DNA from 2 places in the Clostridium sp. B9 genome. Region 1 is predicted to be linked to the other one. Evidence: predicted binding sites of a transcription regulator. Region 1 holds the regulator's gene; the other holds the start of a gene.
The links. Region 1 encodes CtsR, which represses protease genes until heat stress. Its sites were predicted from a motif close to AAGGTCAANNAAGGTCAAAT; they were not measured.
Positions count from the first base shown of each region.

Region 2: a site for CtsR is predicted at 3,275-3,294, ahead of clpB (ATP-dependent chaperone ClpB). Genes of this name have one in related genera too.

Region 1 is NZ_JBNWKA010000003.1:3,649,693-3,666,220, forward strand. Features, by position in the region: gene ispD (2-C-methyl-D-erythritol 4-phosphate cytidylyltransferase) at 1-58, opposite strand, end outside; gene ACQZHJ_RS16465 (PIN/TRAM domain-containing protein) at 72-1,181, opposite strand; gene ACQZHJ_RS16470 (DUF1573 domain-containing protein) at 1,495-1,896, shown strand; gene disA (DNA integrity scanning diadenylate cyclase DisA) at 1,935-2,999, opposite strand; partial or broken gene radA (DNA repair protein RadA) at 3,018-4,381, opposite strand; gene nagB (glucosamine-6-phosphate deaminase) at 4,642-5,367, opposite strand; gene ACQZHJ_RS16490 (GntR family transcriptional regulator) at 5,364-6,086, opposite strand; gene ACQZHJ_RS16495 (hypothetical protein) at 6,286-6,453, shown strand; gene ACQZHJ_RS16500 (glutaredoxin family protein) at 6,576-6,803, shown strand; partial or broken gene ACQZHJ_RS16505 (NADP-dependent glyceraldehyde-3-phosphate dehydrogenase) at 6,941-8,390, opposite strand; gene ACQZHJ_RS16510 (glutaredoxin domain-containing protein) at 8,403-8,636, opposite strand; gene ACQZHJ_RS16515 (NAD(P)/FAD-dependent oxidoreductase) at 8,639-9,577, opposite strand; gene ACQZHJ_RS16520 (hypothetical protein) at 9,800-10,147, opposite strand; gene ACQZHJ_RS16525 (ATP-dependent Clp protease ATP-binding subunit) at 10,225-12,669, opposite strand; gene ACQZHJ_RS16530 (protein arginine kinase) at 12,693-13,709, opposite strand; gene ACQZHJ_RS16535 (hypothetical protein) at 13,678-14,214, opposite strand; gene ACQZHJ_RS16540 (CtsR family transcriptional regulator) at 14,236-14,691, opposite strand; gene ACQZHJ_RS16545 (MBL fold metallo-hydrolase) at 14,893-15,546, shown strand; gene ACQZHJ_RS16550 (Mur ligase family protein) at 15,587-16,528, opposite strand, start outside.
Region 2 is NZ_JBNWKA010000003.1:2,352,627-2,369,154, reverse strand. Features, by position in the region: gene cls (cardiolipin synthase) at 1-1,286, opposite strand, end outside; gene ACQZHJ_RS10545 (GTP pyrophosphokinase) at 1,397-3,001, opposite strand; gene clpB (ATP-dependent chaperone ClpB) at 3,347-5,947, shown strand; gene ACQZHJ_RS10535 (DUF969 domain-containing protein) at 6,207-6,887, shown strand; gene ACQZHJ_RS10530 (DUF979 domain-containing protein) at 6,902-7,831, shown strand; gene pcp (pyroglutamyl-peptidase I) at 7,959-8,600, shown strand; gene ACQZHJ_RS10520 (gamma-glutamylcyclotransferase family protein) at 8,600-9,040, shown strand; gene ACQZHJ_RS10515 (alpha/beta-type small acid-soluble spore protein) at 9,113-9,292, opposite strand; gene ACQZHJ_RS10510 (P1 family peptidase) at 9,576-10,550, opposite strand; partial or broken gene ACQZHJ_RS10505 (ECF transporter S component) at 10,625-10,933, opposite strand; partial or broken gene ACQZHJ_RS10500 (ECF transporter S component) at 11,054-11,377, opposite strand; gene ACQZHJ_RS10495 (HDIG domain-containing metalloprotein) at 11,870-12,526, shown strand; glycine riboswitch at 12,592-12,671, shown strand; glycine riboswitch at 12,674-12,769, shown strand; gene ACQZHJ_RS10490 (alanine/glycine:cation symporter family protein) at 12,845-14,233, shown strand; gene ACQZHJ_RS10485 (lysophospholipid acyltransferase family protein) at 14,278-15,009, opposite strand; SAM riboswitch class I at 15,168-15,398, shown strand; gene metF (methylenetetrahydrofolate reductase [NAD(P)H]) at 15,471-16,358, shown strand; gene ACQZHJ_RS10475 (methionine synthase) at 16,367-16,528, shown strand, end outside.

The DNA of each region.
Region 1 (16,528 bases):
CAGCACCCATTCTTTTGCCTTTTCCACCAGCTAATATTACACTAACTATCTTCCCCATAAACTAAATCTCCTTAAGATTTAGACTTAGCAAAAATCATTCTGCCAGCGGCTGTTTGAAGGACTGAAGTTACTACAACAGTAATTTCTTTACCCATGTACTTTCTTCCACCTTCTACAACTATCATAGTACCATCATCAAGATATGCAACTCCTTGTCCAGATTCTTTTCCATCTTTCACAACAGTAAGTGTCATTTCTTCTCCTGGTAATACTACTGGTTTTATAGCATTTGCTAACTCATTAATATTCAATACAGGTACTCCTTGGAATTCAGCTACTTTGTTTAAGTTATAATCATTTGTTACGACTTTACCATTTAATTTCTGAGCTAATTTAAGTAATTTTATATCAACCTCTGCGATTTCTGGGAAATCTCCTTCCCACATCTCGACTTCTATTGAAAGCTCTTTTTGTATTTTATTTAATATATCTAATCCTCTTCTTCCTCTTGTTCTTTTTAAAGAATCTGAACAGTCAGATATATGTCTTAACTCATCAAGCACAAAAGTTGGTATTACTAAAGAACCTTCAATAAATCCTGTTTGGCATAAATCAAATATTCTTCCATCTATTATTACAGATGTATCTAACACCTTAGGTGTAGCACCACTCTTCTTAGCTTGAGCATTTTTAGCTTTCTTTTCCTTTGATTGACCTTTTTTGAAATTTTCAAAATAACCTGAGATATCCTCTCTCTTCTTTACAGCTATATCTGCACCTATAACCATAGCTATTACATTTATGATTACAGATACTATTGGACCTAACACATCATTCACTAACCCACTTAAGAAACTACTTAAAGGTAATGTTATTACTAAAGCAAGTATTAATGCCACAATAGCACCAGCAGCACCAAATATTATTTCACTTGGTGATAGTCTAGATATACTCTTTTCTATAAATGTTATAAGTTTTCTTATTGACTTATAAATATATGGAGAAAGAATAAATAAAATAATTCCAAAAACAACAACTAAAATTACATAAAATGATACCAGTAAAAAAATGTTTGTTAGATATGACCTACCTAATGTACTTTGTCTTAATCCATCTGCTAAAACATATCCAATCAATAATCCTAAAATAGTAAAAATCACTCTAAAAAGTTTTTTTATCACAAACTCACCTCCTATATAATTATTGACATGTTTAAAATTTATCATTCATAGTTGTAAAATATTTATAATATATTTACTTAATTATACCATACTAAAGTATCGTAATAATTACAAAATATTCTTCAATTATTACATTTAAGAAATTACCCCCTATAAATTTTAGTAGATTTGATTTATATTATACTCAAGTTAACAAGCTAATTAGTTTTTAACATATATTTGGTTTTACAACCTAAATCATTTGACAATTATAACCAAAAAATTCTATAATTAACTATAGGGTCAAAGATTAGTATATAAGGAGTGAAACACTATGAAGGACGTAATTTTTGACGATTTTCAAAATAGCGTTAATAATTCTTTACTGAGACACAAAAGCATATTAGATATATTGAGTAAATATCAAGAATCACAATCAAGAGCAAACAGAGCTATCTGTAAAGCTGTTACAAATTGCGGCTGCATAGAAATTTGTGCTAAGAAACAAAGTATGCTACAGGATAATGACATATCCTTAGACGAACTAAATCCTTGCCTAAGCTCCCATATAAAAGGAAGCTTATGTGAAAGTTGCAGAGAAGTTATCGAAAGAGAACTAGGTAATAACCTATTCTACTTAACATCTCTTTGTAACGCCTTAGATTTAAACCTATTTGATATCTTGTTAAAAGAATATAACAAGATGGATACCTTAGGTAAATTTACTTTCAGATAATAAATGTTAAGTGCCACATTAATGGCACTTCTTTTTTATTATAAATTCTTATTTAAAGCTACTTGTTCTCTTATTCTTCTTAGCCCATTTTTTATTGCTCTCGCTCTTGCCTCTCCAATTCCCTCAACTTGATCTAAATCTTCATTACCAGCTTCAAGAATATATTTAAGCTTACCAAAATGTCCAACAAGATTTTCTATTACATTTGAAGGTATTCTAGGTACTTTATTTGATATTCTATACCCTCTAGGTGACACCAATGTGTCAATTAATGATTTTCCCACATAACCTAATTCTTTAGCTATTATATCCAAATCTAATAAATCTTCAGATGATAACTCTTGAATTTCTTTATAAACATCCTTATATTCCATTCTGTCATAGCAGTAATCTCTTATAAGAAGCACTCCATCCTGCTCTATACTTCTTACTAATTCATTTAGTTGCATTGATATAAGTCTACCCTCATTACCCAACTCGATTATGTAACCTTCTATCTCCTCAACTATTCTCATTACCATTTCAGTTCGTTGTATAGCAGTAGTAACATCAAAAAGTGTAGCTAAATCTTGAAACTCAAGTATATTAAGATTGTTTGTTACTCTCTCTAAAACAGCTACATATTTCTCTAAAGTCTGTATAGCTTGATTAGCCTTACTTAGTATTACCCCACTATCTCGTAATACATATTTTATATCACCTTTATAAACAGTTATAATATTTCTTCTTTGAGATATAGCTATAGCTATCTTGTTAGTTTGCTTAGCAACTCTCTGAGCAGTTCTATGCCTCGTTCCTGTTTCAAATGTACTTATAGATTGATTTGGCATAAGTTGAGCATTAGCATAAAGTATTCTTTTTCTATCTGAACTTAACACTAATGCACCATCCATCTTAGCTAATTCATATATATACGCAGGACTATATTCTGAATTTATATTAAAGCCACCGTCTACTAAATCTAATATTTCTTCATTATCTCCTAGAACAATAAGCCCACCTGTCTTAGCTCTTAATATGTTGTCTAGCCCCTCTCTTAGAGAAGTACCAGGACTCATTAATTTTAATATTTTCTTTAAACCATCATCATGTACAGTTCTCATTTACTCACACCTATCCATTTAAAATATCTTTCCAATTGCTTCTCTTACAGTTTTAACTCCTATAAGATTAAGCTTACTACCTTTTAATTTCTCTAAACTTCTATATGGAACAACTGCGTTTAAAAAGCCCATTTTTTCAGCTTCATTTATTATTCTGTCACAGTTTGCTATAGGTCTTATTTCTCCAGTTAATCCAACTTCGCCAACAACAACAAGCTTTTCTAACTTAGCAGCAGTTGCTTTCACTGATGATACTAATGATATAGCAATACCTAAATCCGCTGTAGTGCCCTCTATTTCAAGCCCTCCAACTACATTTACATAAACATCTGTATTATAAAAAGGAACTCTTAATTTCTTTTCTAGTACTGCTAATATTAAACTAAGTCTTGAATTTTCTACTCCAACAGAGGTTCTTCTTGGCATAACAGCCTTTGTTTCTGAAGCTAATGATTGTATTTCTACAAGAATAGGTCTAGTACCCTCCATTACTCCAATAACAACAGAACCTTCTTGGTTAAAATTAGTATCCTCTAAGAACATACTTGAAGGATCATAAACCTGCATTAACCCTTCTCCTCTCATCTCAAAAACACCAATTTCAGCTGTAGTTCCAAATCTATTTTTCATAGTTCTCAAAATTCTAAATTCTTCAGTTCTTTCTCCCTCAAATGATAATACTGTATCTACCATATGTTCTAAAACTCTAGGTTCCTGCTAAATCGCCTTGCTTTGTTACATGAGCAACAATAAATAAAGGTATATTTTTCCCTTTAGCAATTCTCATTACAGCATTTGAACACTCTTTTACCTGTGAAACACTTCCAGGAGCCGAAGAAACTGTATCTCTATAAATAGTTTGTATTGAATCTATTATTATAAAAGCTGGGCTTAGTTTATCTATATATGCTTCTATTATATCTAGATTTGTCTCAGCAACAATATAAAAGTTCCTCTGCGTCAACACCTAATCTATCACCTCTTATTTTTATTTGCTCTTCTGACTCTTCTCCAGATACATATAGAACTTTCCCATATTTTTTTGAAATATTATTGGCTGTTTGTAAAAGTAAAGTTGACTTACCAATACCAGGATCTCCAGATATAAGTGTAAGTGACCCTTTAACAAGTCCTCCACCTAAAACTCTATTAAGTTCTCCTATCCCCGTATCGTATCTCTCTTTTTCCCCTGATTTAATGTCTTTTATTTTTTTTAATTCACCAATCTGCCTTTCTACTTTTGCTGAAACTTGAGCACTTTTAGTATCTCTAATCTCTTCAACCAAAGTATTCCAATTATTGCATTCTGGACATTTCCCCATCCATTTTGGCGATTCATACCCACAATTTTGACATACATATATACTTCTAACTTTTGCCACTTTACCAACTCCATATTTCTTCGTTTTTCTTTTAGTTTTAATTATTTCCTAATATATCCTTAAATAATCATATCATATCATTATAACTAATCACATACTTATTTATTACTATTTTCTTAAAAAGATTAATATAAAAGTTTTTAATAATATTATTTTAAATAATAATAAAAACTGCCCGTTAGTTAAATCGTAATTTCAAAGAAATTCACTCTTTAATATCGGACAGTTCTTTATATTAATTCATGAGATAGTAATAACTATTATAATAATGAAGCTGCTGCTTCATCAACTATTAATACTACATTGCTGTGCATTTGTAACATAGTTGCTGGAATCTCAGTTGTTATCTTTCCACTCATCATAGCTTTAACAACCTCTGCTTTTCCTTCTCCACTAGCTATAACCATAATCTTTTTAGCTTTCATTATTCCACCAAGCCCCATTGTTATAGCTTCTCTTGGAACATCTTCTATTGAATCAAAGAATCTAGCATTAGCCTCTATTGTTGATTCTTTAAGATCTGTTAAATGAGTTCCTACACTTAACTCTTCACCTGGTTCATTGAACCCAATGTGACCATTAGCTCCTAATCCTAATAATTGAACATCTATTCCACCCATTTCTTGAATTCTAGCATCATATGATTTACACTCTTCAGCAACATCTGCTGCTAATCCATTTGGTACGAAAGTTCTGCTCTTATCTATGTTTATATGATTGAATAGGTTAGTATTCATAAAGTATCTATAACTTTGATCATGATCTCCTGGTAAACCAACATACTCATCTAAGTTTATGCTTGTAACTTTTGAGAAGTCTAATTCTCCATCATTGTACATTTTTATAAGGTTTTTGTACATTTCCACTGGAGTACCACCAGTTGCTAACCCTAAAACAATTTCTGGGTTTGCTTTTATACTTTCTGCCATCTCATTTGCTGCAACCTTACTCATTTCCTCATAATTTTTAGTAATAATTAATCTCATTTTAACTTCCCCTCTCTTTTAGAGATATTAATCTCTAGTATATATTTATCTGATCTATAAATTGCGTCTTCAACATAAATTATTTCATCTTCTGAATTTAATGCTGTATTATGACTTTTTAAAAGAGGTACCTGTTTATCAACATTAAATAATCTCTTTAATTCATCATCCATAATAACAGCAGCCAAAGATGATTCTGTACTTTCAATTATGTATCCTTTATCTTCTAACAGCTTAAATAGAGAACCTTCTAAATCTTCTTTTGTAACAAATCCACAATATTCACAAGGAATATAAACAACTTCATTTGCTACAACTTCTTCATCAACTATTCTTAATCTATTTATTTTATAAAGTTTATCAACATCAAAAGTATCAACTAATTCATCAGGAGTATTTATAACTTCAAATTCTAAAACTCTAGTTATTAACTTTCTTCCTGTTCTTTTTATAATATCCGAGAAACTCATCATATCTTCTTGCTTTACTTTAGGTTCACATACAAAAGTTCCTTTTCCTTTTTCTCTAACAAGAAGTCCTTCTTGTACTAATTCTCCTAAAGCTTGTCTGACAGTCATTCTACTTACACCGTAAGTTTCTGTTAACTCTCTTTCGCTTGCTATACATTGTCCTACTTGCCATATACCTTTTGATATTTTTTCTTTTATCATTTCTTTCAATTGGTAATAGACCGGTATTGGACTATTTTTATCTATCATGATTTCTCCTCCTAATTAAATTATACTCAAATGGTTTTCACTTGTCTAGACCACTATACATTCTTTTTTAAAATATTTTATATTTAGTCTATGTTTTATTTTATCATTTATTATAAAATATTTTCCACTTTTATAAATAATAATGAATATACATAGCTTTTTTATCAAATAATAAGATAAAAAGCTAGGAGGGATTCTTTTGAATATTAAAGATAAATTCAATAATAATTCTACTGTTTCACAAAATCCATTACATTCACAAAGTGCTGGACTTACAAATTTATCATCTTTTATGAGTAACCATTCCCAAGATACAATAGATAATTTAATCTTTAATGATCATTTAGATGATAATCAAATAAAATAACTTTTAAATTAATTTTGCAAAATTGATTCAAATCACATATTTTATACATAAATTTTTATTAAAATAATATTATAAAAATGAAATTAAGATAAGAATTTTATTTAACATAGGAGATGATCAATATGGTAAAGGTTTATTCAACAGACTCTTGTCCATGGTGCGTAAAAGCAAAACAATATCTTAAATCAAAAAACGTTGAGTTCGAAGATTTAAACGTTCAAACTAATATGGAAGCTAGAGAAGATATGCTTAAAAAGAGCAAACAAATGGGCGTTCCTGTTTTAGATATTAACGGAACTATAATTGTTGGCTTTGATAAAAACGCTATAGATACAGCATTAAATGAATAATTAAAATAAAAGAGAGGTTAAAAAAGCCTCTCTTTTTTATATTTTAATTATAAAAATATAAGAAGCTATAAATAGATTACTCTATCTATAGCTTCTTATTAATGATTACAAAACGCTATTCTATAATTAAATAATTATTATCTTATTGTTATTACTGTAGCCTTTGGTCTAGACATAGCCTCAATTGAATATCTTATTCCTTGAGTACCCATACCTGATGATTTAACACCTAAGAATGGGAAGTGGTCTGGTCCCTCTCTCAGTCTTGTTATTAACATGAACTGTTCCAACCTCTAACTTATCAGCAATATAAAATGCTTCATTTATATTTTGAGTAAATACTGATGATTGTAATCCATATTTAGATGCATTAGCTATCTTTATAGCCTCATCTTTATCTTCAACCCTTATTATTGGTAAAACTGGTCCAAATGGTTCTTCCCAAGCTAATCTCATGTCTGTAGTTACATTATCAAATAATGTTGGCTCAATTAAGTTTCCTTCTCTTCCACCACCACAAACTAACTTAGCACCTTTTTCTTTAGCATCATCTATAAGTTCCATTACAAAATCAGCTGCCTTATTATCTATAAGAGGAACTATTGTTACATCTTCTATCTCTAATGGATTTCCCATTTTTAATTTACTTATCTTTTCTTTTAATTTTTCAACTAACTTATCTGCCACTGAATTCATAACTAATATTCTTTTAACAGCAGTACATCTTTGTCCTGAATATGAATATCCACCAGCTATTATATTACTTACAGTTAAGTCTAAATCTGCATCTTCTAAAACTATGGCAGCATCTTTTCCTCCAAGTTCCATAAGCAATGGTTTCATAACTGTTATTTGTGATATTCTTCTACCAATCTCAGTACTTCCAGTAAAGTTAATGAAATCTATTTTTTTATGGGTTACACAGTAATCTCCTATTTCACTTCCTCTACCAGTTACAGTATTTAAAACTCCTCCTGGCAGCCCTGCATCATGGAATATTTTAGCTAAATATAAAGCTGATAAACTTCCTTGAGTAGCTGGTTTTAATACTACACTATTACCAGCTACTATAGCAGGTGCTATTTTTGAAGCTGAAAGATTAACTGGGTAATTAAATGGAGATATAGCTAAAACAACACCTAAAGGTTCTCTAGTTACCACAGATATTTTACTTCTATTAAATCCAGGGAAATTATCTGATGGTATACTTTCTCCATCCATACTCTTAGCTGCATCAGCTGTAAATCTTATATAATCAGCTGTTCTTGTAACCTCTGATAAAGCACTCTTTTTATCTTTTGCAACTTCTCTTATCATTATTTCTGCTAATTCTTCTTTATGTTCATCTAATAAATCAGCAGTTTTATATAAAACATGTGCTCTCTCATTTAGAGGAACTAAATTCCACTCTTTTTGAGCTTTTTCAGCATTTTCTATTATTATATCAACATCTTCCTTTGAAAGACTTTGAACTCTTCCTACAAGACTTCCATCTAATGGAGATTTTATATCTATAAATTTATCCGCTTCATTCTTATAGAAATCTCCACCCATGAAATTATAAAACACATTTTCCTTAGTATTCATAGTTAACACCTTCTACTTTAATTTTGCTACAGCATCATCAATTTTTTGTTTATCAAACCCTACGATAACTTCGTCACCAATAACTGCTACTGGTACTGATCTTTGACCTGAAACTTCTAAAACTTCATTTCTATCTTCTTTTCCATCTGCAACTGTTATTGTCTCATATTCGACACCTATTTTTTCTAGGTATTTTTTTAATTTATTACATGGTCCACACCAAGCTACTGAATATACTTTTACCATAATTATCTCTCCTTCATATCAGCAATATATTTTTCAGCATGTAAAGCTGCTATTGTACCGTCAGCTACTGCTGTAGTTATTTGTCTAAACATTTTTTCTCTAACGTCACCAGCTACATATACACCTTTTACGTTAGTTCTCATATTTTCATCAGCTACTATATAGCCATTATCTTTAATATTTATAAATTCTCTAAACATAGCTGTCTTAGGTTCAGTTCCTATATAAGCAAATACTCCATTGATAGCTATTTCTTTTTCTTCACCAGTCTTAGTATTTTTGATTTTAGCTACTTCAACAAAGTCTCCTCCATCAACATCAACTAAATCCCAATTGTACATTATTTCTATATTTTCTTTATTAGTTGCTGCCTCTAAAGTTTTTCCTTCTGCTTTGAAGTAATCATATCTTCTAATAACCACTACTTTCTTAGCGATATTTGATAAATATAAAGCTTCTTCTAAAGCTGCGTTTCCACCACCAACAACAGCTACCACCTCATCTTTGTAAACAGCTCCATCACATACTGCACAATAGTGAACACCCTTACCTAAATATTTTGCTTCATTTGGTATTGGTAGCTTTCTTGGAGTAGCTCCTGTAGCTATTATTACCACCTTAGGTTTATAAATATAATCCCCTGTTTCAACTATTTTTTCATCATCTCTTAAAATAACATTCTCTATAAAATCAAATTCATCTATTATTGCTCCACAAGCTTCTGCTTGTGCTTGTATTCTATCTCCAAGTTCATTTCCTGATATTTCTGTAAAGCCAGGGTAATTTTCAACTGTATAAGTTGATTTAACTTGCCCTCCAACAATATTATCTTCTAAGACTAAAGTACTTAAATTTGCCCTTGAAGCATATATACCGGCTGTTAATCCTGCTGGTTCAGCTCCAATTACTATAACATCAATTTCTTTAATATCTTTTCCCATACTAACACATCCTTATATAAGGTTAATTTTATTATTTCTATTATATAATTATATTATTCGATATACCCCCTAAGGGTACCTGTTTTTTTATTATTATACTCCTTGTTTAATAACTTTTCAACAATAATTATTATTATTTATAACAGATTATTAATATTTATTTTAATTCTATCAAAAAAGCTCTACAATATTCTGTGATTTAGAATACAATAGAGCCAAATTTTATCTTCTTTTCTTATTTATTTTTGTTTTTAGTTTTTTAGCTTTAAATGTAGTGTTAATTCCATTAATAGTTCTCTTTTCTACAACAATAAACAAACCTATTATTCCTATTACTACTAATACAAAGGATAGTCCCCATTTATCTGCATTAATAGCCAAAGAGATAAGTAAAACACCTAACAAAGCAATTGGTGATGATAAACTCTTAATTACATCACTTTTATCTTTTTCTGTCATATTAATCATAGCCGCTTCTTCAATTTTAAATAATTCTAGCTTTTCATTTTTCCAAACATAGAATGCTACCCCAAAAGCTATTAACCCTAATACTATAAATAGTACTTCCATACAAACTCCCCCAAACCACAATAATAAAAATAAGGTTATATACATTCTACCATATATAACCTTATTATACATTATAATCAAATAGTTTTCTTAAATTTTACAATATCATCTTCTAGAAATACATCTACTTCATTTCCTTTCAATATATTTCCACTTAAAAGTTCTTCACTTAACTTATCTTCTATATATTTAGTTATTACTCTTCTAAGTGGTCTAGCTCCATATTTTAGTTCCGTTCCCTTCTTAACTAAAAATTCCTTACACTCATTAGAGAAATTCAATGATAATTCTAACTCATTTAGTCTATCCTTTAATGACCCTATCATTAAATCAACTATTTTTATCAAATGCTCTTTCTCTAAACTATGGAATACAACGATATCATCTAATCTATTAACAAATTCAGGTTTAAAGCTTCTCTTTAACTCATCTAGCATTAAGTTTTTCATGCTATCATAATTTCTTTCTCTATCTTCTAAAGCACTAAATCCAACAGCATTTTTCTTATCTAGCTTATCAGCACCTATATTAGATGTCATTATTATTATTGTATTTTTAAAGTCTACAGTTCTTCCCTTACCATCGGTTAAGACACCATCTTCTAATATTTGAAGAAGAACATTGAATATATCTTGATGTGCTTTTTCTATTTCATCAAAAAGTATTACTGAATAAGGATTTCTTCTTACCTTTTCTGTAAGTTGACCACCTTCTTCATACCCTACATACCCAGGAGGGGCTCCTATAAGCCTAGAAACTCCATGCTTTTCCATATATTCAGACATATCTAATCTAACAAACTTATTTTCATCACCAAACATAGCTTCTGCTAAAGCTTTGCAAAGCTCTGTTTTCCCTACACCTGTTGGACCTAAGAATGCAAAAGATCCAATTGGTCTTTTAGGATCTTTTAATCCTACTCTTGACCGTCTAACAGCTTTAGAAATAGTCTTTATAGCTTCTAATTGACCAATAACTCTTTGGCTTAGCTTCTCTTCTAATTTTAATAACTTGCTAGATTCCTTTTCCGTTAATCTTTCAACTGGAATCTGAGTCCACTTTGAAACAACTTTGGCTATATGCTCTTTATCTACTATATAAACCTTTGAAGCATTTTCTTCTCTCCAAAGTTCTATTTCCTCTTCTAATTCTTCTTTTAAAATTCCCTCATCATCTCTAAGTTTAGCTGCTAATTCAAAATCTTGAATTTTTATAGCCTCTTCTTTTTCTTTTCTTATTTTTAAAATCTCATCCTCTTTTTCTTGTAAGTTCGGAGGAGTAGACATACTTTCTATTCTTACTTTAGCAGCAGCCTCATCAATTAAATCTATTGCCTTATCTGGCAAAAATCTATCTGTTATATATCTATGTGATAAATTAACTGCAGCCTCTATTGCCTCTTCAGTTAATTTAACATTGTGATGAGTTTCATATTTATCCTTTACACCTTTTAGTATTAATAATGAATCTTCTTTGCTAGGTTCATTAACTACTATGGGTTGAAATCTTCTTTCTAATGCAGAATCCTTTTCTATGTTTTTTCTATATTCATCCGTTGTAGTTGCTCCAATACATTGGATTTCCCCTCTTGCTAAAGCTGGTTTTAATATATTCGAAGCATCTATTGCGCCTTCTGCTCCACCAGCTCCAACTATATTGTGCATTTCATCTATAAAAAGAATTATATCATCTGCATCTTTAACTTCATTTAATACTTTTTTTAATCTCTCTTCAAATTCACCTCTATACTTAGCTCCGGCAAGCATGGCAGTTACATCTAAAGTATATATTTTCTTATCCTTAATCATATCAGGAACTTCTCCTAATATAATTCTCTGAGCTAATCCTTCAACTACAGCTGTTTTACCAACACCTGGTTCTCCAATTAAACAAGGATTATTTTTCATTCTTCTACAAAGAATTTCTAAAAGTCTTTGAGTTTCATCATGTCTTCCTATTACAGGATCTAATTTATCTTTCTCTGCTTTCTCAATTAAATTTATTCCATACATATTTAACGTAGGAGTATCTTTTCTTTTTATTTTCTCTTTTTCTTTAACACTTTTACTTTCCTTACTTGGAAGTCTGCCAAGTATATTGCTTATTTTATCTGTTATGTCTTTAAGTTCACCTTTTACTATTTTTCTAACTATCAAATTAGCTACGCCATCATTTTCTTTTATTAAAGCCATCAATATGTGTTCTGGTCTTGAATCGCCATGACCAGCATCCTTTGCTAATTCTATACTTTTATCTAAAACTCTTTTGCATCTAGGCGTAAAAGGAACCTCATCCAAACTATAATTTACTTCTCCAATTCCAACATATAATTTAATAAAACTTAGCACCTTTTCTTCAGTTATATTATTTTCTTCCAAAACTTTAGAACATTGTCCATTTTCATTAATTAAACCTATTAATAAATGTTCTGTACCCATATATCCATGCTTAAGCATTAGTGAACTTTCTTTTCCCTTATTGATTACTATTTTGGAATTTTCATTAAAATTATCAAGACGCATCTTTTACCTCCCAATACCCTATATTATGTGTTTAAAGCATTTCTAATAATTTTAGCTCTCTCTATTTTAAGACTTTGTATATTTAGCTTTGTTTCTAAAGTTTTATTTATTATTGCAGGTTGAATACCCACCATTGCTGAATTTATAACCTCTAAGTTAACTCCTTCTATGATCCCAGTCTCTACTCCAAGCCTTACATATGAAAGAAGTCTTAGTGCTTCATTTATATCTATGATATATGCATTTTTAAGAGTTCCCAAAGCTCTAAAGATAGTATCTTTAATTTCTAGGTCTCCATTTTTAAATAGTTTTTCTCTTGCGTTTTTTTCTTGAAGAACAATTTTATTTGTAATTGATGTAATAGAATCTAGTATCTCTATCTCTGTTAATCCTAAAGTCTTTAAATTTGTTATCTCGTAGATATTTCCAACCTCTTTGCTTCCTAATCTATATGTGCTTTTTATTGAAATTCCTTCATCTAATAGTTTTTCTCTTATTTCTCTTATACAATTATTAAGACTTAATATAGGCAAATGTATAATTGACTTAGCTATCAATCCAGTGCCTGCCTTTTTAACATTTGAAGTTAAATATCCAAACTCTTCACTAAATGAATAATCTAGTTCTTCATCAATTAAATCATCTAATTTATCTACATTAGTATAAGCTTCCTTTAAATTTAATCCACTCTTTGTAGATTCTATCCCAATATGTTCTTCTTCATTCAATAATATACTAAAATTTCCACTTTCACTTGTAATCAAAGCCATATTTGATATATTTATAAAATCTCTTGCAATTCCAAAATTCTCTTTCTCATACTCTAACAAGTATTTTTCTTCATCTAATCTTGAAGTATAACATTTATCCAAAATGTTCTTTTTCTTCAATGCGTTTAATACCCTATCTATAACTTGTTTGCTCTCACCCTTATTTAAAAATTGTGCAAACTTAATTCCTTTTAAATTTCTAAACAATATAACCTTTGATGCTATAACTACACTATTATTACTCTGAGGACTTATCCATTGAATCATCATTACTATCTCCCTCCATAATTTTTTTCAAATCATGTATCTTTTCTTTAGTAACAATTGCTTCTTCATACTCCTCGTTTATTATATTAAGTTTAAGTTGTTCTTCTAGCATTAAAAGTTCAGAACTTTGAAAATATAAATTTAAGCTTTTAGGAGTTTTTCCTCTATGTTTTCTACCAGCTTGTTTCCACCTAAAGTAGTCACTTATTTTCACACTAAAACTTTCATAGCATTTTTCACACCCAAGCAACCTTGTATCCTCAAAGTCACAGTACTCAGTTCCACACCTTATGCACCTTTCATCATCTATTTCAAGCAAACTTTCTGTAGCTTCTATATAACTATTTAAATCCATCAAAAAATCATCTAAAGTAATTTCCTCTTCCAAAGATGAATTCATTATTTCAACCGCACATTTATCACAAAGCATTATACTTTCTTTTCCATTATCAGTATCCTTAACTAATTGTATAGTAGCCTCATTTTTATTACACCTCTCACAAAGCAAACTCCTCAACTCCCCATAAAATTACTTCAACAATACCATAAGCATAGCCTTAAAAATATCTGCCCTTGTTTCATTTATATTCTTAGAATTCTGAAGGGTTCTATCATTTATTGCAACTTTTGTAAGATTGGCTGTTTTATCATCTATAATATTATGTTCAAATAAACTATCTATGATTGCAGCTGCATTATGATATGTAATTCCTGTACCAATCTCATCATAGATTAAATCTCTTCTATCTGCATGAACTTCGTGGATTACTTTTTTTATAACAATGTATCCACCACCACCTCTTCTACTTTCTATTAAGTATCCTTTTTCATAAGTAAATCTTGTTGTTAAAACATAATTTATTTGAGATGGTGCACAATTAAATTTATCTGCTAACTCATTTCTTCTTATTCTTAAATTGTTATCATCTGTCTTTTCTAATAGTTCTTTTAAAAAGTATTCTATTGAATCAGATAATTTAGCCATATATATCACTCCTTAAATCTGACCTTTACTGACCTTAATATACAATCTATATTAATACATTTAAGCTACTTAATCAAATCTATATATCTATTCAATAATTCTTTTATTAATATCTAAATTAAATAAATTTATTTTAATATTTTATGTTTAATTTTATTATATGTGTCAACAATATAAATAATTTTCATTGGAGGGATTAAAATGAATATTTATTGGTTTGGTCATTCTTGCTTCTTAATAAAAACTGAATTAGGTAAAAGAATATTAATGGACCCATTTGATTTAGATATTGGATACATACCATACAAAGGGGATGTAGACATTGTAACCATAAGCCATATGCACTTTGACCATTCTTGTACATCCTATATAAATGAAGATGCTAAAGTATTAAACGACTTTGTAGACTATCAAAATACCTTCTGTAAAATAAATTCATTTCATTCATTTCATGATGATTGTTGTGGTCTAAAAAGAGATAAAAACTTCATTTTCAAAATAATCTGTGATGGAATAAGCCTTTGCCACTTAGGAGATTTAGGACATATCCTATCAAGAAAAACCCTAAATAACTTAGGACATATTGATGTACTCTTTGTCCCAGTTGGTGAGCACCTAACAATATCTATAGATAATCTAATAAAAGTTATAGATGATATAAACCCAAGAGTAATAATTCCCATGCATTACAAAACTCAAAATCTTAGTTTCTACTTAAACACACTTGATAATTTTCTTATGAAAATGAAAGGTTATGCCATGGAACATAATGATTTATTGTCTTTAAGTAAAGAAACTATTCCTTGTAATCAAAAAATTATTATTCTAAACATTTCAAAAGAAGAAGCATTATAGAAAAAAACTTATTAAGTCAAAGCTTAATAAGTTTTTTATTTTAATGAAACCCTTCTAAATCTACATCTATTGTTTCCTTACCTAAACTTTTCAAATAATCATTTATAACTGGAATTATCACATCCAAATGCTGACTAAAGTTAACAATAAGATCTCCTTCCTTAGCACTTAATAAAGCTTTTTTCACAGCTTCCTTTTCATCAATAATAGAAAGACACTCCACCTTATCATTTACTTCTTTTATTCCAGCACATAATAAATTAGTTATCTCTAGTGGACTTCTTCCTCGTCTATCAAAGGTTTCTTTTATAATAACCAAATCTGAATTTTGTCCAGTAATTCTTCCTAATTCTTTTATGTAATCATCTAGTCTATCACCTGGTGATGATATTATTGAAATTATCTTTCTTTTTTTTAAGGACTGTGCTAAAAAATAAACTTCTGAAAAAGCTTCTGGATTATGTCCATAGTCCAACAACATATCAAACTTTCCTATATTTAATATATTTTGTCTTCCTAAATTAGTATTGACATCACACTCTATAACCTTTAATGCGTTGACTACTTCTTTTAAATTATTATGTATCGCAAACACTGCTATCAAAGTTGAAATAACATTATTTATATTAGCTTTAGATTTACCACCATGAGTAAATTTAAACTCATTAATAGGCGCTACTTTAACTTCTTCTTCACCATTAAACCAGACTATATCATTATCCTTAACATACCACGCTTCTTTTCCATTAGCTATATGCCTTTCAATACATTCATTTCTCTCAGAATTAAATAGCACTAAATTATCCTTGGTTTGCAATATGTCATAGAGATTATTATCAGATTTTATAACAACTTTTCCATCTGGTACAACTTCTCTCACAGTTATAAGTTTAATATCCATTAAATCTTCTAAAGTATTTATCCCTTCAGATCCTATATGATCCTCTGTTAGTGAAGTTATTATAGCAACCTTTGAGCGCTT
Region 2 (16,528 bases), 1.3 Mb from region 1:
TCATAAATAAATATATTACTTTCAAAATTTAATGAGAAACTTCTTATGTCCATATTAGCAGTACCTATACTACAAATAGAAGAGTCAGACATTATTGTTTTAGCATGCAAAAATCCATTGTTATAAAGATATATTTTAACTCCAGAATTTATTAATTCTTCAAAATATGAATTAGCAATCCAAGCCATGAAAGCATGGTCAGGGTTACCAGGTAACATTATTTTTACATCAACTCCTGATAGTGCTGAAAGTTTTAAGGCTTCAAGCATTGGTTCATCTAAGACAAAGTATGGTGTTTGAATGAATAAACTTTTTTTAGCAGAGTTTATTATTTTGAAGTATCCATTTTTAATCTGTTGTTCTACATGGTCAGGACCAGATGAAACTATTTGTGCACCAGTAATATCATTAGGAATATTAGAGTCATTAGGAAGTAAAAAATACTTTTTAACATCTATATCTAAGTCGCTTTCGGTAGCATAGCTCCAGTCAAGTAAAAATCTTCCTTCTAAATCATTTATTGCTAATCCTTGGATTTTTGTATGGGTATCACGCCAAAATCCTATATTTTTATCTTTTCCAAGATACTCATCTCCAATATTAAATCCACCTAAGAATGCCACTTTTTTATCAACAACTAGTATTTTTCTATGATTTCTGTAGTTTATTCTAAGATTTATGTATTTAAATAGTCCGGGGAAGAAAACTTTAAATTCTCCACCTGCAGCTTTAAATTTTTCTATATGCTTATTGCTTATAGAATTTCCTATGGAGTCAACTAGAAGTTTAACTTCAACACCTTCTTCAGCTTTCTTGGTTAAAAGGTCAAGAAATTTTTCTCCTATATCATCACTTTTAAATATGTAGAATTCCATGTGTATAAAGTCTTTTGCTTCACTTATACTCCTTAGCATATCATTAAATAAGTCATTTGCATCAAAATGTAAATCAATATGATTATGCTTTGTATATGTTGAGTTATCATTATTGAAGTTCATCATGATTAAGTCTTTATACTTTATAGATGCTCCTTCTAGGTTGAACTCTTCTTTAAATGAATTTAGATATTTTTGCTTTGTCTTGTCACTTACTATTTTTCTTTTAAATGTTCTTTCTCGTGTTATGTTTTGACCAAACAAAATGTAGAATATAAATCCAAGTACAGGTATAAAAGTTAAGATAAGAATCCAAGCCCATGTGGTTGAAGGGTTCTTTCTTTCAAAAAAAATAATTGATAATATCAATAAAATGTTTATGCCAAACATTATATTTATAAAAGTATGCATAAAAACCTCCTTAGTAGTTTTTTATAAGACTATGTTTTAAAACATAGTTCTTAATAAAATAATTTACCAGCTTTAAGTAGAGGAGTAACTTAAGACTGGTAAATTTAGAGTTATCTTATATATAGTTGCTCTAAAAGTTCATTTGTATTTACAGTAGAGTTCTTATTGCTTGTTGCAATAAGCTTTATTCCTTTATAACTTATTCTAAGTTTACATCTACTATTTTTAAGTTCATTTGCAAATTCAAGAATAGATGAAGTATCTATATCCATATTAAATACACTTAGTATAGTAAGATAAAGATATTCTGTATAAATATATTTATGATCTGCATAGTCATCATAAGAATCTATATTTTCGCATATGAACTTAACATAATCATCTATATCATTAAAAATTTCAGAAAGTTTATCTCTATATATAAATTTTAAAGAATCTATTTCTAAGAAAGATTTGCTTAAAGCAGATAATATATCTTCTTTAATTATAAATACTTCTTCAGAAGAGAATTTTAAATAAAGATTTAAATAAGAATCTCTTTTAGAGAAGATTGTTTCTAAGTATTTTATAAATGAATCAAAGTCTTCTCTATTGTTTCCAGGCTCTATTTGGAATAATATCTTAAAGAATAAGTTCCAGTGAAAATCATAGTTCATAGCATGTGCTAATTTATTTCCTATACGAGTAGAGAAGTCAGATTCAAAATCAATAGGTTCAATTCCTATAGATAGTTTGTTTTTAAATGATATAGAATCCTTAAATACTTCATTTAATCTTACTGAAGTATTTACAAATGTATTGTAGTATTCCTGTGGTGTATTGCAGTTATTTTTAGTGAATATATAATCTATTATTATGTCACAGGCATTTCTAAAATCTACAGATATTCCTAAATCATGTTTTACTTTAGAAGAGTATATGTCATAAATCATTTTAGAAAGAAGAATTTCTATGCCTTCTTTTTTTAGTCCCATTCCAGGATTATTATCCATATGAGAATTTACATGATTAAATATTGTAAGTAATTGATTATCTATTAAACATAAATTGTTTTTTATAGAATGTAATATGTTTTTATAAAATTTATCTCCTAAAATCATATTGTAGTTTTTATAGATTATTTTATGTTCAATTTCTCCCCAAAAGTTATTTACCATTGATTTGATTTGAAGTTCGAAATTGAATCTTTCACCTTCATTTAATATAAAACCATCGACTCTATATAGTTCAAAACCATTTTTTTGTTTTAAAGGTTGATGTTCATTAAGGTCTAAAAATATATTTGGACTTTGAGCAGAATAAGAGTAGCCCTCTTTATTAGTAGAATTAAACACTGCTCTTATAAATTTAAAAATATGTTCTTCATCTTCTATAAATCTACATTCAATCCTAACACCAATTAAATCAGAAAGATTTTTTAATAAATCATCAGCTGAATCATATTTTAAATAGTAATTATGTCTTATTATTTTTTCTTTTAAGCTTGATGCAGATTTTACTCTTGTAGATATATTGAAAAAACCTTCACAAGAATTTTCAAGCAAAGAGTAGAAGAAATCATCAAGTAAGTTTGCACTATATGCTAACTCTTTCTTTATATCTTTAAGTAAATCTAAAGTACTGTTAGTAAATTCAAAAACTTTTAATTCCAAGTCTAAAACACCATCCTTATTAGTTATCTTAATTAAGTCAGTATACTTTAATGATAACAACATATGTTAAGTATAACAATATAATTAATTAAAATAATATTAGTATTAAAAACATATAATTATAATTACTTACTATTAAAGAGAAAAAAATCAAAATTATATAGAAAAATATTATGAATTTTTTATTGGTCAAAAGCAGTTAAGATAAAGTTTTTTTACTAAAATAAGAATAGAATAAGATTTTTAATAATAAAAGCTATTATTTAATAAATTATTTTTAAAGAAAAACGATTGCTAATTAATATATTGGTAAAGATTATAAAAGTCAGAAATAGACTTTGACTTTCTTTGACTTTTGTAGTATTATAATTACATAAGAGAAACACAAGAGAATATTGAGGTGATAAAATGAATGCAGATAAAATGACATTAAGAGTACAACAAAGTTTAAATGATGCTTATGAAATAGCAGTTAAATATAACAATCAACAATTAGATGTAATCCACTTATTTTCAGCATTAGTGAATCAAAAGGATGGATTAATACCTAATATATTTGAAAAAATGGGTGTTAATATAGAGTCATTAAAAAATGACATTCATGTTCAAATAGATAGAATGCCTAAGGTTTTAGGTGAGGCAGCACAATCATCAGGTGTTACTGCAACTAGAAGAATAAATGAAGTTTTAATAAAAGCAGAAGAAATTTCAAAGCAATTTGAAGATTCATATATAAGTGTTGAGCATGTAATGCTTGCAATAATGGAAATAGATAAAAATGGAGCTGTAGGAAGCATACTAAGTAAAAACAACATAACTAAAGATGGATTCCTAAAAGTTTTAACTGAGGTTAGAGGAAGTCAAAGAGTAGACTCACAAGATCCAGAAGGAACTTATGAAGCTTTAGATAAATATGGAACAAATTTAATTGAACTTGTTAAACAACATAAGTTGGATCCTGTAATAGGAAGAGATGAAGAAATAAGAAGAGCTGTTAGAATTCTTTCAAGAAAAACTAAGAATAACCCAATACTTATAGGAGAACCTGGTGTAGGTAAAACTGCTATAGTAGAAGGATTAGCAGAAAGAATTGTAAGAGGAGATGTACCAGAAGGTTTAAAAGATAAAGTAATCATTTCATTAGATATGGGTGCTTTAATTGCTGGTGCAAAATACAGAGGAGAATTTGAAGAAAGATTAAAAGCTGTATTAAAAGAAGTTCAAAGTTCAGAAGGAAAAATACTTTTATTCATAGATGAAATTCACACAATAGTTGGAGCTGGTAAAACAGATGGAGCTATGGATGCAGGTAATTTAATCAAACCATTACTTGCAAGAGGGGAACTTCATTGTATAGGTGCTACAACTTTTGATGAGTACAGACAATACATTGAAAAAGATAAGGCTTTAGAAAGAAGATTCCAACCGATTATAGTTGAAGAACCAACAGTTGAAGAAACTGTATCAATTTTAAGAGGATTAAAAGAAAGATTTGAAATTCATCATGGAATTAGAATTCATGATTCAGCAATTGTTGCGGCTGCAAAACTTTCTCATAGATATATTCAAGATAGATACTTACCAGATAAAGCTATTGATTTAATTGATGAAGCTGGTGCAATGATTAGAAGTGAAATAGATTCTCTTCCAACTGAATTAGATATTATAAGAAGAAAAATTCTAATGCTTGAAACAGAAAAAGAAGCATTATCAAAAGAAAGCGATGAAGCTTCAAAAGCAAGATTAGTTGCTTTAGAAAAAGAACTTGCTGATCTTCAAGATAAAAATGATGAAATGACAATTAAGTATGAAAAAGAAAAAGCTCATATTTCTGGAATAAGAGATTTAAAAGCTGAGTTAGATGAAGCTAGAGGGTTAGCTGAACAGTATGAGAGACAATATGATTTAAATAAAGTTGCTGAACTTAAATATGGAAGAATTCCAGAACTTGAACGTCAAATAAAAGAACAAGAAGAAAATATGGAAAAAGATAATGAAGGTGCATTATTAAAAGAAGAAGTTACTGAAAATGAAATTTCAGAAATTATCTCAAAATGGACTGGAATTCCTGTTACTAAACTTGTTGAAAGTGAAAGAGAAAAACTTTTAAGATTAGAAGAAGAATTAAGAGAAAGAGTAATAGGTCAAGATGAGGCTACAACAGCTGTTGCTAATGCTGTAATAAGAGCTAGAGCAGGACTTAAAGATGAAAGAAAACCAATTGGTTCATTTATATTCTTAGGACCTACTGGTGTTGGTAAAACAGAACTTGCTAAAACATTAGCTAGAAACTTATTTGATAGTGAAGATAATATTGTAAGAATAGATATGTCAGAGTACATGGAAAAACATGCTGTATCTAGATTAATAGGACCTCCTCCAGGATATGTTGGATATGAAGAAGGTGGTCAATTAACAGAGGCTGTTAGAAGAAATCCATATTCAGTAATACTATTTGATGAAATAGAAAAAGCTCACGATGATGTATTTAACTTATTCCTTCAAATATTAGATGATGGTAGATTAACAGATAACAAAGGTAAAACTGTTGATTTCAAAAATACTATAATCATAATGACTTCTAACATAGGAAGTAGTTATTTATTAGAAAATAAATCAGCTGAAGGTGTAGAAGAAGATGTTAGAGACAATGTAATGAACGAAATGAAATTAAGATTTAAACCAGAATTCTTAAACAGAGTAGATGATATTATAATGTTTAGACCATTAAGTAGTGAAGGAATTAAGAAGATTATAGATATATTCTTAAGAGATGTTGAAAATAGATTAAGAGAAAGAAATATAACTTTAGAGGTTACAGACAATGCTAAAGCAATATTAGCAGAGGAAGGATATGATCCAATCTATGGAGCAAGACCATTAAAAAGATATATCAGTAATGTCTTAGAAACTGAAATAGCTAAGAAAATAATTGGTGGAGAAATCTATGATGGATCTATTGCATTAATAGATGGAGCAGATGAAAAAATAACTGTTACAAGAAAATAATAAATTTTCTTAAATGAAAAAGAGTCTACATATATGTTTAACGCATATATGTAGGCTTTTTTTATATTGTAAAATTTTAATAAATTGAAAAATTTTTAAGAACAATATGGAAATAATAATATAAATAGGAATATTTTAAAGAATGTTCATAAAATACTATAGAAAATTGATAAATTTATCATTATAATTGTTTACAAGGAACGAGAATAAAAATTTTAACGATTAAATAATAATAAATTAAAAAAGGAGAGATGACAAAGTGGAACTGATAGGTATATTAATTGTAATAGTAGGATTTGCTTTAAAGTTTGATACTATAGCGGTTGTACTAGTAGCAGGATTGGCAACAGGATTAGTAGCAGATATGAGTGTTTATGAGATATTAGAAAAGTTAGGTTCAACTTTTGTAAGTCAGAGACACATGACTTTATTTATTTTAACACTTCCAGTAATAGGTATGTGTGAAAGATTTGGATTGAAGGAGAGAGCTATAACTTTAATAAAAGGTATGAAGAATATGTCTACTGGAAAGCTTTTAAGTTGTTATCTTTTCATTAGACAAGTTGGAGCAGCTGTATCATTAAGATTAAGTGGACAAGCTCAGTTTATAAGACCTCTTATAAATCCAATGGCTCAAGGAGCTGCAGTTAGTAAATATGGAAAATTAGATGATAAAGATGAAGATTTAATAAAGGGAACAGCAGCAGCTATGGATAACTATGGTAACTTCTTCGGGCAAAATGTATTTTTAGCAAGTTCAGGGGTTCTTTTAATAGCAGGAACTTTAGAAGAATTGGGGTATGGAGTTAGCACTTTAGAAATAGCAAAAGCTTCAGTTCCAATAGCTATAATAGCTTTAATATTAGGAGTTTTACAAAATCGTATTTTAGATAAGAAGTTGAGTAAGAATCTATCAAAGAATACAGAAGAAGTTAAGTAAGGAGGAATAGTACCATGGATATGAAGATGATTTCTAATATATTACTTGAAATATTTTATGTAATAGTTGGTCTTTTAATGTTAAATACGGCAATAGATACATTAAAGGACAAAAATCATAAGACGAGAATTGGAACTGCAATATTTTGGAGCATACTAGCTATTATATTTATTGCAGGGGCATATATTCCACCAGTAATAGTAGGAGGGTTACTTCTTGCAATCGGTGGATTAACAGCAGGTAAGCAAGTTAATATAGGAAACTTAAAAATGCCTAATGTTGATTTTGCAGAAATGCAAGCAGGAAAGTTAAAAAATAAAATATTTATACCTTCAATAGTTATTGCTATTGGATCTTTAGTAATAGCTCAGTTTACTGATTTATCAGGTACTGTAGCTATAGGTATAGCATCCGTAGCAGCAGTTATAGCAACATTTGCTATATTAAAAGCTAAACCAAAACATTTAGTTGAAGATAGTAATAGAATGGTTCAGTCAGTTGGATCAACTAGTATATTACCACAGCTTTTAGCAGCATTAGGAACTGTATTTACAGCAGCTGGAGTAGGGGATGTTATCTCTTCTAGTATATCAACATTTATACCAGAGGGAAATATATTAGCAGGAGTAATTGCATATTGTGTAGGTATGGCAGTATTCACAATGATAATGGGAAATGCGTTTGCAGCATTCTCAGTTATAACAGTTGGAATAGGATTACCATTTGTATTTGCTCAAGGAGCTAATGTTGCTATAGCAGGAGCTTTAGCTTTAACAGCAGGGTACTGTGGAACATTATTAACTCCTATGGCAGCTAACTTCAATGTTATGCCAGCAGCACTTTTAGAAACTAAAGATAAGAATGTAGTTATGAAGTGTCAGAGTTTATTTTCTATAGCATTATTAATTATACATATAGCATTAATGTACTTCCTAGCATTCTAAAGATAATATATAATAAGTGTTTTAAAAATTCTTTGTGACTTAAAATAGCCTAAAATTAAATGAATTTAGAGTTTTATGTCGAAATATTTTAAGTATAAATATATTTAAAGAAAAGGAGAATATGAAAATGAAAGTATTAATTACAGGATTTGATCCCTTTGGAGGAGAAAGCGTAAATCCCGCATTAGAGGCTGTAAAAATGTTACCGGAAAACATAGCTGGAGCTGAGGTTATAAAATTAGAAATACCTACAGTTTTCAGAAAGTCTCTTGAGAAAATAGAAGAAAAGATAGAAGAAATAAATCCAGATGTAGTTATATCTATAGGTCAAGCTGGTGGAAGATTTGGAATAACTCCAGAGAGAGTAGCTATAAACATGGATGATGCAAGAATAAAGGATAATGAAGGAAATCAGCCAATAGATACTACAATATATGAAGATGGTGAGTCTGCTTACTTTAGTAATCTTCCAATAAAGGCTATGGTTAAAGAGATGATTGAAGGAGGGATTCCAGCATCAGTTTCAAATACAGCAGGAACTTTTGTATGTAACCATGTTATGTATGGAGTTCTGTACTTAGTAAATAAGAAATATGAGAATATAAGAGCAGGGTTTATTCATGTGCCGTATATACCAAATCAAGTTTTAAATAAGCCTAATACACCTTCTATGTCAATTAATGATATAGCTAAGGGATTAGAACTCTCTATAAAAGCTATAGTTTTAAATTCAGAAGATATTAAAGCTGTGGGAGGAGCTGTTTGCTAATGTTAGAACCTAGGATAAAAAGAAAAATCTTTGTATATGGAAGTTTAAGAACAGGGTTTTTTAATTATGATAAATACTTAAAAGGAAAAGTTATAAAAAGTGAATTAGGAAGAGTTAAAGGAAAGCTTTATCATATGCCACACAAGGGATATCCAGCCTTAATTGAAGGTGACGATTGGATTTATGGTGAGGTTATGACAATTCTTGATTATGAGAATGTTATAAATTCTATGGATTTAATGGAAGGGTATTTAGGTCTTAATAATAAAGATAATGAATATAACAGAATAGAGATGGAGGTTGATATGATTGGAAAGAAGTCAACTGAAAAATGTTATGTTTATTACTATGCTATGAATGATAAAGAAACTTTTGAAAAGAATAGTGTTTTAATAGAGGATGGTAACTGGAGAAGTTTCATGCTTCAAGAGGTATCCTAGAGAAACATATTAAATATATCAATTAAAATAAGAAGAGAGGAAAATTCCTCTCTTCTTATTTTTTTATGATTTTTATTTCATTGATTGTTCGTATTTTTCTACCATTCTTTTAACCATTTCTCCACCAACGCTTCCGCATTCTTTTGAGCTTAGGTTTCCATTATAGTCTGAGAATGGTACACCCATTTCATTTGCTACCTCATTCTTAAATTTTGCTAATCCGTTTTTTGCTTCTGGAACTAATTGTGCCATTTTGAATTCCTCCTTTTAAGTTAAATGAGATTTTTTGAAAGGTTAAGTTTTTCTTTTCCTTTCGCTATTATGATGTGCAGAAATGGATTTAATAAACTATAAAATAATAGCCAACACAGGATAAAAAAAGTCTAAATGGTATAAATTGATAAAAGAACTTATTATATATAATTTAAAGATGAATTTATTATTAAATATGAGATTTTTATTTAAATAAGATTATCTTTTAGCTCATTTAAATAAAAAACTCAAACAGAATTATTATCTGCTTGAGCCTATATTTTTATACGTTAAATTTTAAATCTTTGAATGCAGTGAATCCATGTGATGAATCAGCCTCTTTTACAGCTTTTATTATGGCTTTTTCCATAACCTGAGCTGCTAAAAGCCCTACAACATTTATATCAGCATCAACTTTATTTGAAGAGAGAGCAAATATTGTATCGCCATCAAACATTGTATGAGCAGGTCTTATAGTTCTTCCAAATCCATTTTGGGCCATGGAAGCTATTTTGTTTATCTGTGCTTTAGTAAAGTTTCCATTAGTAACAATACATCCTATAGTTGTATTTCCTTTAAAAACATCTCTAGGTTTTGAGTAATTAAGAATTAAGCTTTCTTCAGTATTTATGAAGGCATTCATATCCTCACTTAAACCACCAGCAATTATTTTATTATTACTTGGATCGACTATATCACCAAGACTATTAACACCTACGATTGCACCTACTTTTAAATCTCCAACTTGGATAGCATAGCTTCCAAATCCACCTTTCATAGCAAATTTAGGGTTTATGGCCTTACCAACAGTAGCACCAGTTCCACAACCGATATTTCCGTTGATTGAATCATCAAATTCTTCAGCGTGGATACAAGCGTCAATTCCCATTTGCTTATCAGGTCTTACCTTAGAATCTCCGCATACTAAATCAAATAAAACAGCTCCACATACTATTGGAACCTTAGCTACACCAACATCAAAACCAACATCTTTTTTCTCTAAATATTCCATAACACCAGAGCATGAATCAAGTCCAAAGGCAGATCCTCCAGAGAGAACAACGGCATGAACTTTATCAACCATCTCCATTGGATTTAAAAGGTCAGTTTCTCTAGTTCCAGGAGCACCACCACGAACATCAACTCCACCTGAGGCACCTTCTTCACATATTAAAACAGAGCAGCCTGTTGCAGCCACTTTATTCTGAGCATGTCCTAATTTAAATCCTTCTATATCTGTAATCTTTATTTCAAACATTATATAACACCTCACATATAAAGTTATAGCGCATAGCTTTAAAAACTATACGCTAAATTATAATCTATTAAAATTTATTTAAATATTTTTCTAACTCCAAGTACAACTGGTATTGATATTAAAGCAGAAATAAATGCTTCTGGAATACCATTGGTTACACCTATTCCTAATAAAGTAAACTTAGCAGCTTGGTCTGAAATCCCCAAAGCTACTGCATATCTCTCTAAATAGAAAACATATGTTAATCCGAGTACACCAACTGTATTTATTAATGTTCCTAATACGGAAGCAGTACCTATTGATAAGGCTTCTTCTTTATTTTTGTGCTTGAACTTAGTCATAACAAGCATACTAACAACAAAGAATAAAACTGCAATTATAGTTGATGGTACAAAAGAATTTGTTAAAGCAGCTATGCTTATAAATAAAAGTAAACTTAAAACAAGTGAACTTATAAAAGTTGTTACTTTTAAATTTTTCTTAGCTCCCTTAATCATAGAAATGTAAACATAATAACTCACAACACCTATTAATACTCTTGGAACTAAAGCTATAATAGGGTTCCAGAACATAAAGCTTGTTGGGAGTGGTGCGGTAAAAGCTTGGTACATTGAGAATAACCCAAATACTAAACCTATTAATCCCCCTACAATAGGACCCTCAATAATTGCTCCAATAATAACTGGTATGTGCATAATAGTAGCTTTAACAGGTGGTATATTTATAAATCCTAATCCTGTTAATCCTAAGAATATTGATATACCTGATAGCATACCAACAATAACTAGTTTCCTAGTTTTTTGGCGAGTTTGATAAACTGCACTCATTTTCTCTCCTCCGTTCTTATTCCTTCATGGATATAATTCGGTTGTTAAATTTTTAACCGCAAAAATAGTTCAGCTTCTAATCATAGAATACCGACATTGATATTTTATCATTAAGGATGAAATCAATTCAATACAAAAAGGAAAATTTGTGCAAAGATATAAATGGAATAAAAGACAAAATGGCTTGTATAAAGGAATTATAGCTATAAAGTAGTAATTTTCTGACAATTCTTAATATGTATTTAAATTATAAAAAAGTGTTAAAATAATATAAAATTGTAGGTATATATTATTATAAATCTAAAATTTTATATGAAATGTTGTTTGTAAATTATAGAAAAGTAAACATTAAATCTAGAGGTATTAGTACAAAATAATATCTAACTTTTAACAAAGGATAGTTGAAAGTTCATTCATTTAAACGTTTATAGAGTGGAAATGTGTAAAAAATAGGATGAAAAAATAAGAAACTTAGAAAGTGAGGTAAGTATTATGGATGATAAAGAATTATTTGAAGAGATTAACACACATTTATTAGAAGATGAAATTCCTTCAAAATACTTAATTAATCTTAAAGAAAAAGGAATTTTAGAAAAATCATTTTTAAGTATAATTAGTGATTTAGAAAAAGTAGAGCAAGAAGAAAAGCATCACCCAGAGGGAAATGTATGGAATCATACAGTTCAGGTAATAGATGAAGCGGCAGAACAAAGAGAAAAAGCTAATAATAGAAGAGAGTTTATGTGGGCAGCCTTGCTTCATGATATAGGTAAGAAAGCAACTACAAAGATTAGAAAAGGAAGATGGACTGCCTATGATCATGATAGAGTAGGTGCTAATGAAGCTAAGGGGATATTAGAAAATGTTACAGATGATAAAGATTTTATAGAAGGAGTGAGCAACTTAATAAGATATCATATGTCTTATTTGTATGTGGTAAAGAATTTACCTTTTGTAAAACCAGAGGATATTGTTTTAAGTTCAGATGTTTATGATGTAGCTTTATTAACGTATTGTGATAGAATTGGACGTGGAGAAAAAACTCTTAAAGAAAAGATAGAGATTGTGGAATCTATAAATGAATTTATAGAAAAAATAAACAGTATTTCTAATAAAAAATATGAAAAATTAGATATTATAGAGAAATAAGTATTTGATTTTTGTAACAAAAATATATATAATGACTATTATAAATTAAAATTCAATATGTTCGGATGAAGGTAATGGGAGAGTGATATTTAAGTATATCCACCGAAGAGGGAAATCTTTCAGGTATTAGGACCGTTACTGGACGAGCCTCTGGAGAGACTCTTTTTAAATAAAGAGCACCGAAGGAGCAAGGTTAATAAAGAATTTTTTATTGACTGAAACTCTCAGGTAAAAGGACAGAGGATAAGGCTAGTTACTTAAATTAATTTTTAAGTATCCTTATTCTCCTCCAAAATTAAAATTTAGGAGGATTTTTTTATGGAAAATTTATTAAATCAAATCGACAATCTTGTATGGGGAGCACCGCTTCTTATACTACTTGTAGGAACAGGAGTGTACCTGACTATAAGGTTAAAACTATTACAAATTTTAAAGTTACCATTAGCTCTTAAGTATGTATTTAAGAAAGATGATGAAATGTCTAGTGATGATGCTGAAGGAGATGTATCAAGCTTTGGTGCATTATGTACTGCTTTATCAGCTACAATAGGTACAGGTAATATAGTAGGTGTGGCTACAGCTATAAAGGCTGGAGGTCCTGGAGCATTATTTTGGATGTGGATAGCAGCCTTTTTTGGAATGGCAACAAAATATGCTGAAGGTGTACTTGCTATTAAATACAGAACAGTAGATGCGAATGGACAGATGGCTGGGGGCCCAATGTACTATATACAAAATGGTCTTGGATTAAATTGGCTTGCTAAGCTTTTTGCTTTCTTTGGAATAGGAGTAGCATTACTTGGTATAGGAACTTTTGGACAAGTTAAATCAATAACTGATGCAGCAAGTATAACATTTAATACTCCAACTATAGTGACAGCAGGAATAGTTACTATATTAGTTGCCTTGGTTGTCTTAGGTGGAATAAAAAGAATATCTAGTGTATCAGAAAAAGTTGTTCCTTTAATGGCTGGTCTTTATGTTTTAGGCGTAGTAATAGTTATTGCTTTTAATATTCATGAAGTTCCAAAGGCTATAGCTTTAATAATAGAAAGTGCATTTAACCCAAGAGCTGCATTAGGTGGAGCGGTAGGTGTTAGTATAATTACTGTTATGAAAAGTGGAATAGCTAGAGGAATATTTTCAAATGAAGCAGGTCTTGGAAGTGCTCCAATAGCAGCGGCAGCAGCTAAGACAAAGTCACCAGTAAAGCAAGGACTTATTTCTATGACAGGTACATTTTTTGATACAATACTTATTTGTACTATGACGGGTATAGTTATTATACTAACTGGTGCTTACTCAGGAAACTTAGAAGGAGCAGCACTTACAACTCAAGCTTTTGAAATAGGACTTCCTATTGCTAACATAGGAACATATATAGTAAACATAGGACTTATGTTCTTTGCTTTTACAACTATATTAGGATGGAACTATTATGGAGAAAGATGTGTTGAGTACTTATTTGGAGTAAAGGCTATAAAACCTTATAGAATACTATATATAACTTTAGTTGGTGTAGGATCATTCCTTCCATTAACATTAATATTTATAGTTGCAGATATAGTAAATGGATTAATGGCGATACCAAACCTTGTAGGTATTATAGGACTTAGAAAAGTAGTTATAGAAGAAACAGAGGAATTCTTTAAAGAAAAGTCTTTAAGTGAGGCTAAGGTAGAATTACAAGGAACTGTTTTGAATTAATATAAATAAAAATCCATGAGCTTTTTAGGCTCATGGATTTTTTGTTATCTTCCTTGGTTTGGAAGTTTACTTCTAACAATATCTTCAACTTTTTTAGGAAGTGCAGCAAGTTCTTCTTTAGTAAGTTTATCTGTATAAATAGGTGGATGAATATATAAGTTAACTTCTTGACCACCCTTTATGAAATAATGGTTTGCTTCCATTACTTTATATGTTCCATCAATAGTAAATGGAAGTATTGGAACCTTTGATTTAGTTGCTAATTTAAAGCTACCTGCTTTAAATTCTCCCATTTTACTACTTCTACTTCTTGTTCCTTCTGGGAAAACAGCCATTGAATATCCTTCTTTTAAGTATTTTATTCCTTCTAATATACCAGCCATAGCTTTTTTAGGATGTTCTCTATCTATAAAAATACCTCTTGAAAAATTCATCCAGTGTTTTAATATAGGCATTTTTTCAAGTTCTTTTTTTGCTATAAATCCTTTTGGTTTATCAATATAGTACATAACTACAGGGATATCCATATTGCTTTGGTGGTTACCAACTAAAAGAACTGGTCCTTCTGGAATGTTTTCTTGACCTTCTACATGTACTTTAATGTTGGCATGGTCTAAGAAGCTCTTAACTATACCTCTAGTACATTTATAAATATATTCTTCACGCTCTTCTAATTTACCTTCTTCTTCTAATTTATTTATTTTCTTAACATCAGGTAATGACTTTATTAATGTCCAAGTATAGCCTTTACCATACCAATATATAGATCTAAACATATATTTCTCCCCTTTAACATTACTAGTTACTAAGTAATATTATAACAGTTTGAAAAAAATATCAAATATATTGCTTAGTAAAAATTTATAATAATAAAAAAATATTAAATATTTACTTATGAGAAAACTTATACTATAATTTACCAAAATAGAATAATTTCTTATCATGAGAGGTGGAGGGACTGGCCCTGTGAAACCCAGCAACCAATAGTTTTATAATTGCAACAATATTTTAAGTATTGATATAGACTTTATACAATTTATAGATAAATTTAATATTATTAAGTCTGTATATAATTAATTTAAATATAATGTTTAATACTTATCTTTAACCATTGCTATGAAACTATATTGGTGCTAAATCCTGCAGGTTTACTGAGAGATAAGTACAAAATTATAATGAGCGATTTTTGCCTAAAGGATTATTTCCTTTAGGCATTTTTTATTTTAGGAGGGATATTATGAAAATTAAAGAGATATTTAATAAGAAGGAATTTGTTTTATCATTTGAGGTTTTCCCACCCAAAGAAACTACTCCCATAGAAAATATATATAATACTTTAGAAAATATACAGGAACTTAGACCGGATTTTATAAGTGTAACTTATGGAGCAGGTGGAAATTTTAAAAGCAATAGAACTATAGAGTTGGCTTCTATTATTAAAAATAGGTATGAATTAGAGGCTTTAGCTCATTTGACTTGTATAGGTGCTAAAAGAAATGATATTGAGGATACGTTGACTGCTTTAAAGAATAGTGGTATAGAGAATGTTTTAGCTTTAAGAGGAGATAAGGGATTAAATGATATAGTTTCAGATTATGATTCATCCATAGATTTAGTAAAACATATTAAAGATTTTAAAGGGATAAATATTGGAGGAGCATGCTATCCAGAAATTCATCCAGAGGCAACTAATAGAAAGGTAGATTTAGATTTTTTAAAGAGAAAGGTTGATGCAGGAGCAGAACACTTAATATCTCAGTTATTTTTTGATAATAATACTTTTTTTGAATTCTTAGAATATTGTGAGATAAAGGGAATAAATGTACCTATTCAAGCGGGAGTAATGCCTGTAGTAAATAAAAAACAGATAGAGAGGATATTATCCCTTTGCAAAGCAAGATTCCCTAAGAAGTTTATGAAGATAGTAAATAAGTATGAACATGATAAAGAAGCTTTAAGAGATGCTGGAATAGCTTATGCAACTGAGCAAATAATAGATTTAATATCTAGCGGAGTTAGAGGTGTACACTTATACACAATGAATAACTCATATGTTGCACGGAATATAGTTAGCGGAACAAGAAATATTATAGATTCGGTCAATAAAAAGGAAGAGGTGTCTTAAGGAACAAAATGAAGATTAATAATATAGATAAAAAAGAGGTTATTAGATATTTAGGCATAAAAGGTGAAGTGGAGGAGTTAGATTTAATTTGTAAATGTATGGAAGAATGTAGGGAGTTGGTTGATTATAGGGTAGCTTATAGAGAATACACTATAGAAGAAAATGAGGTA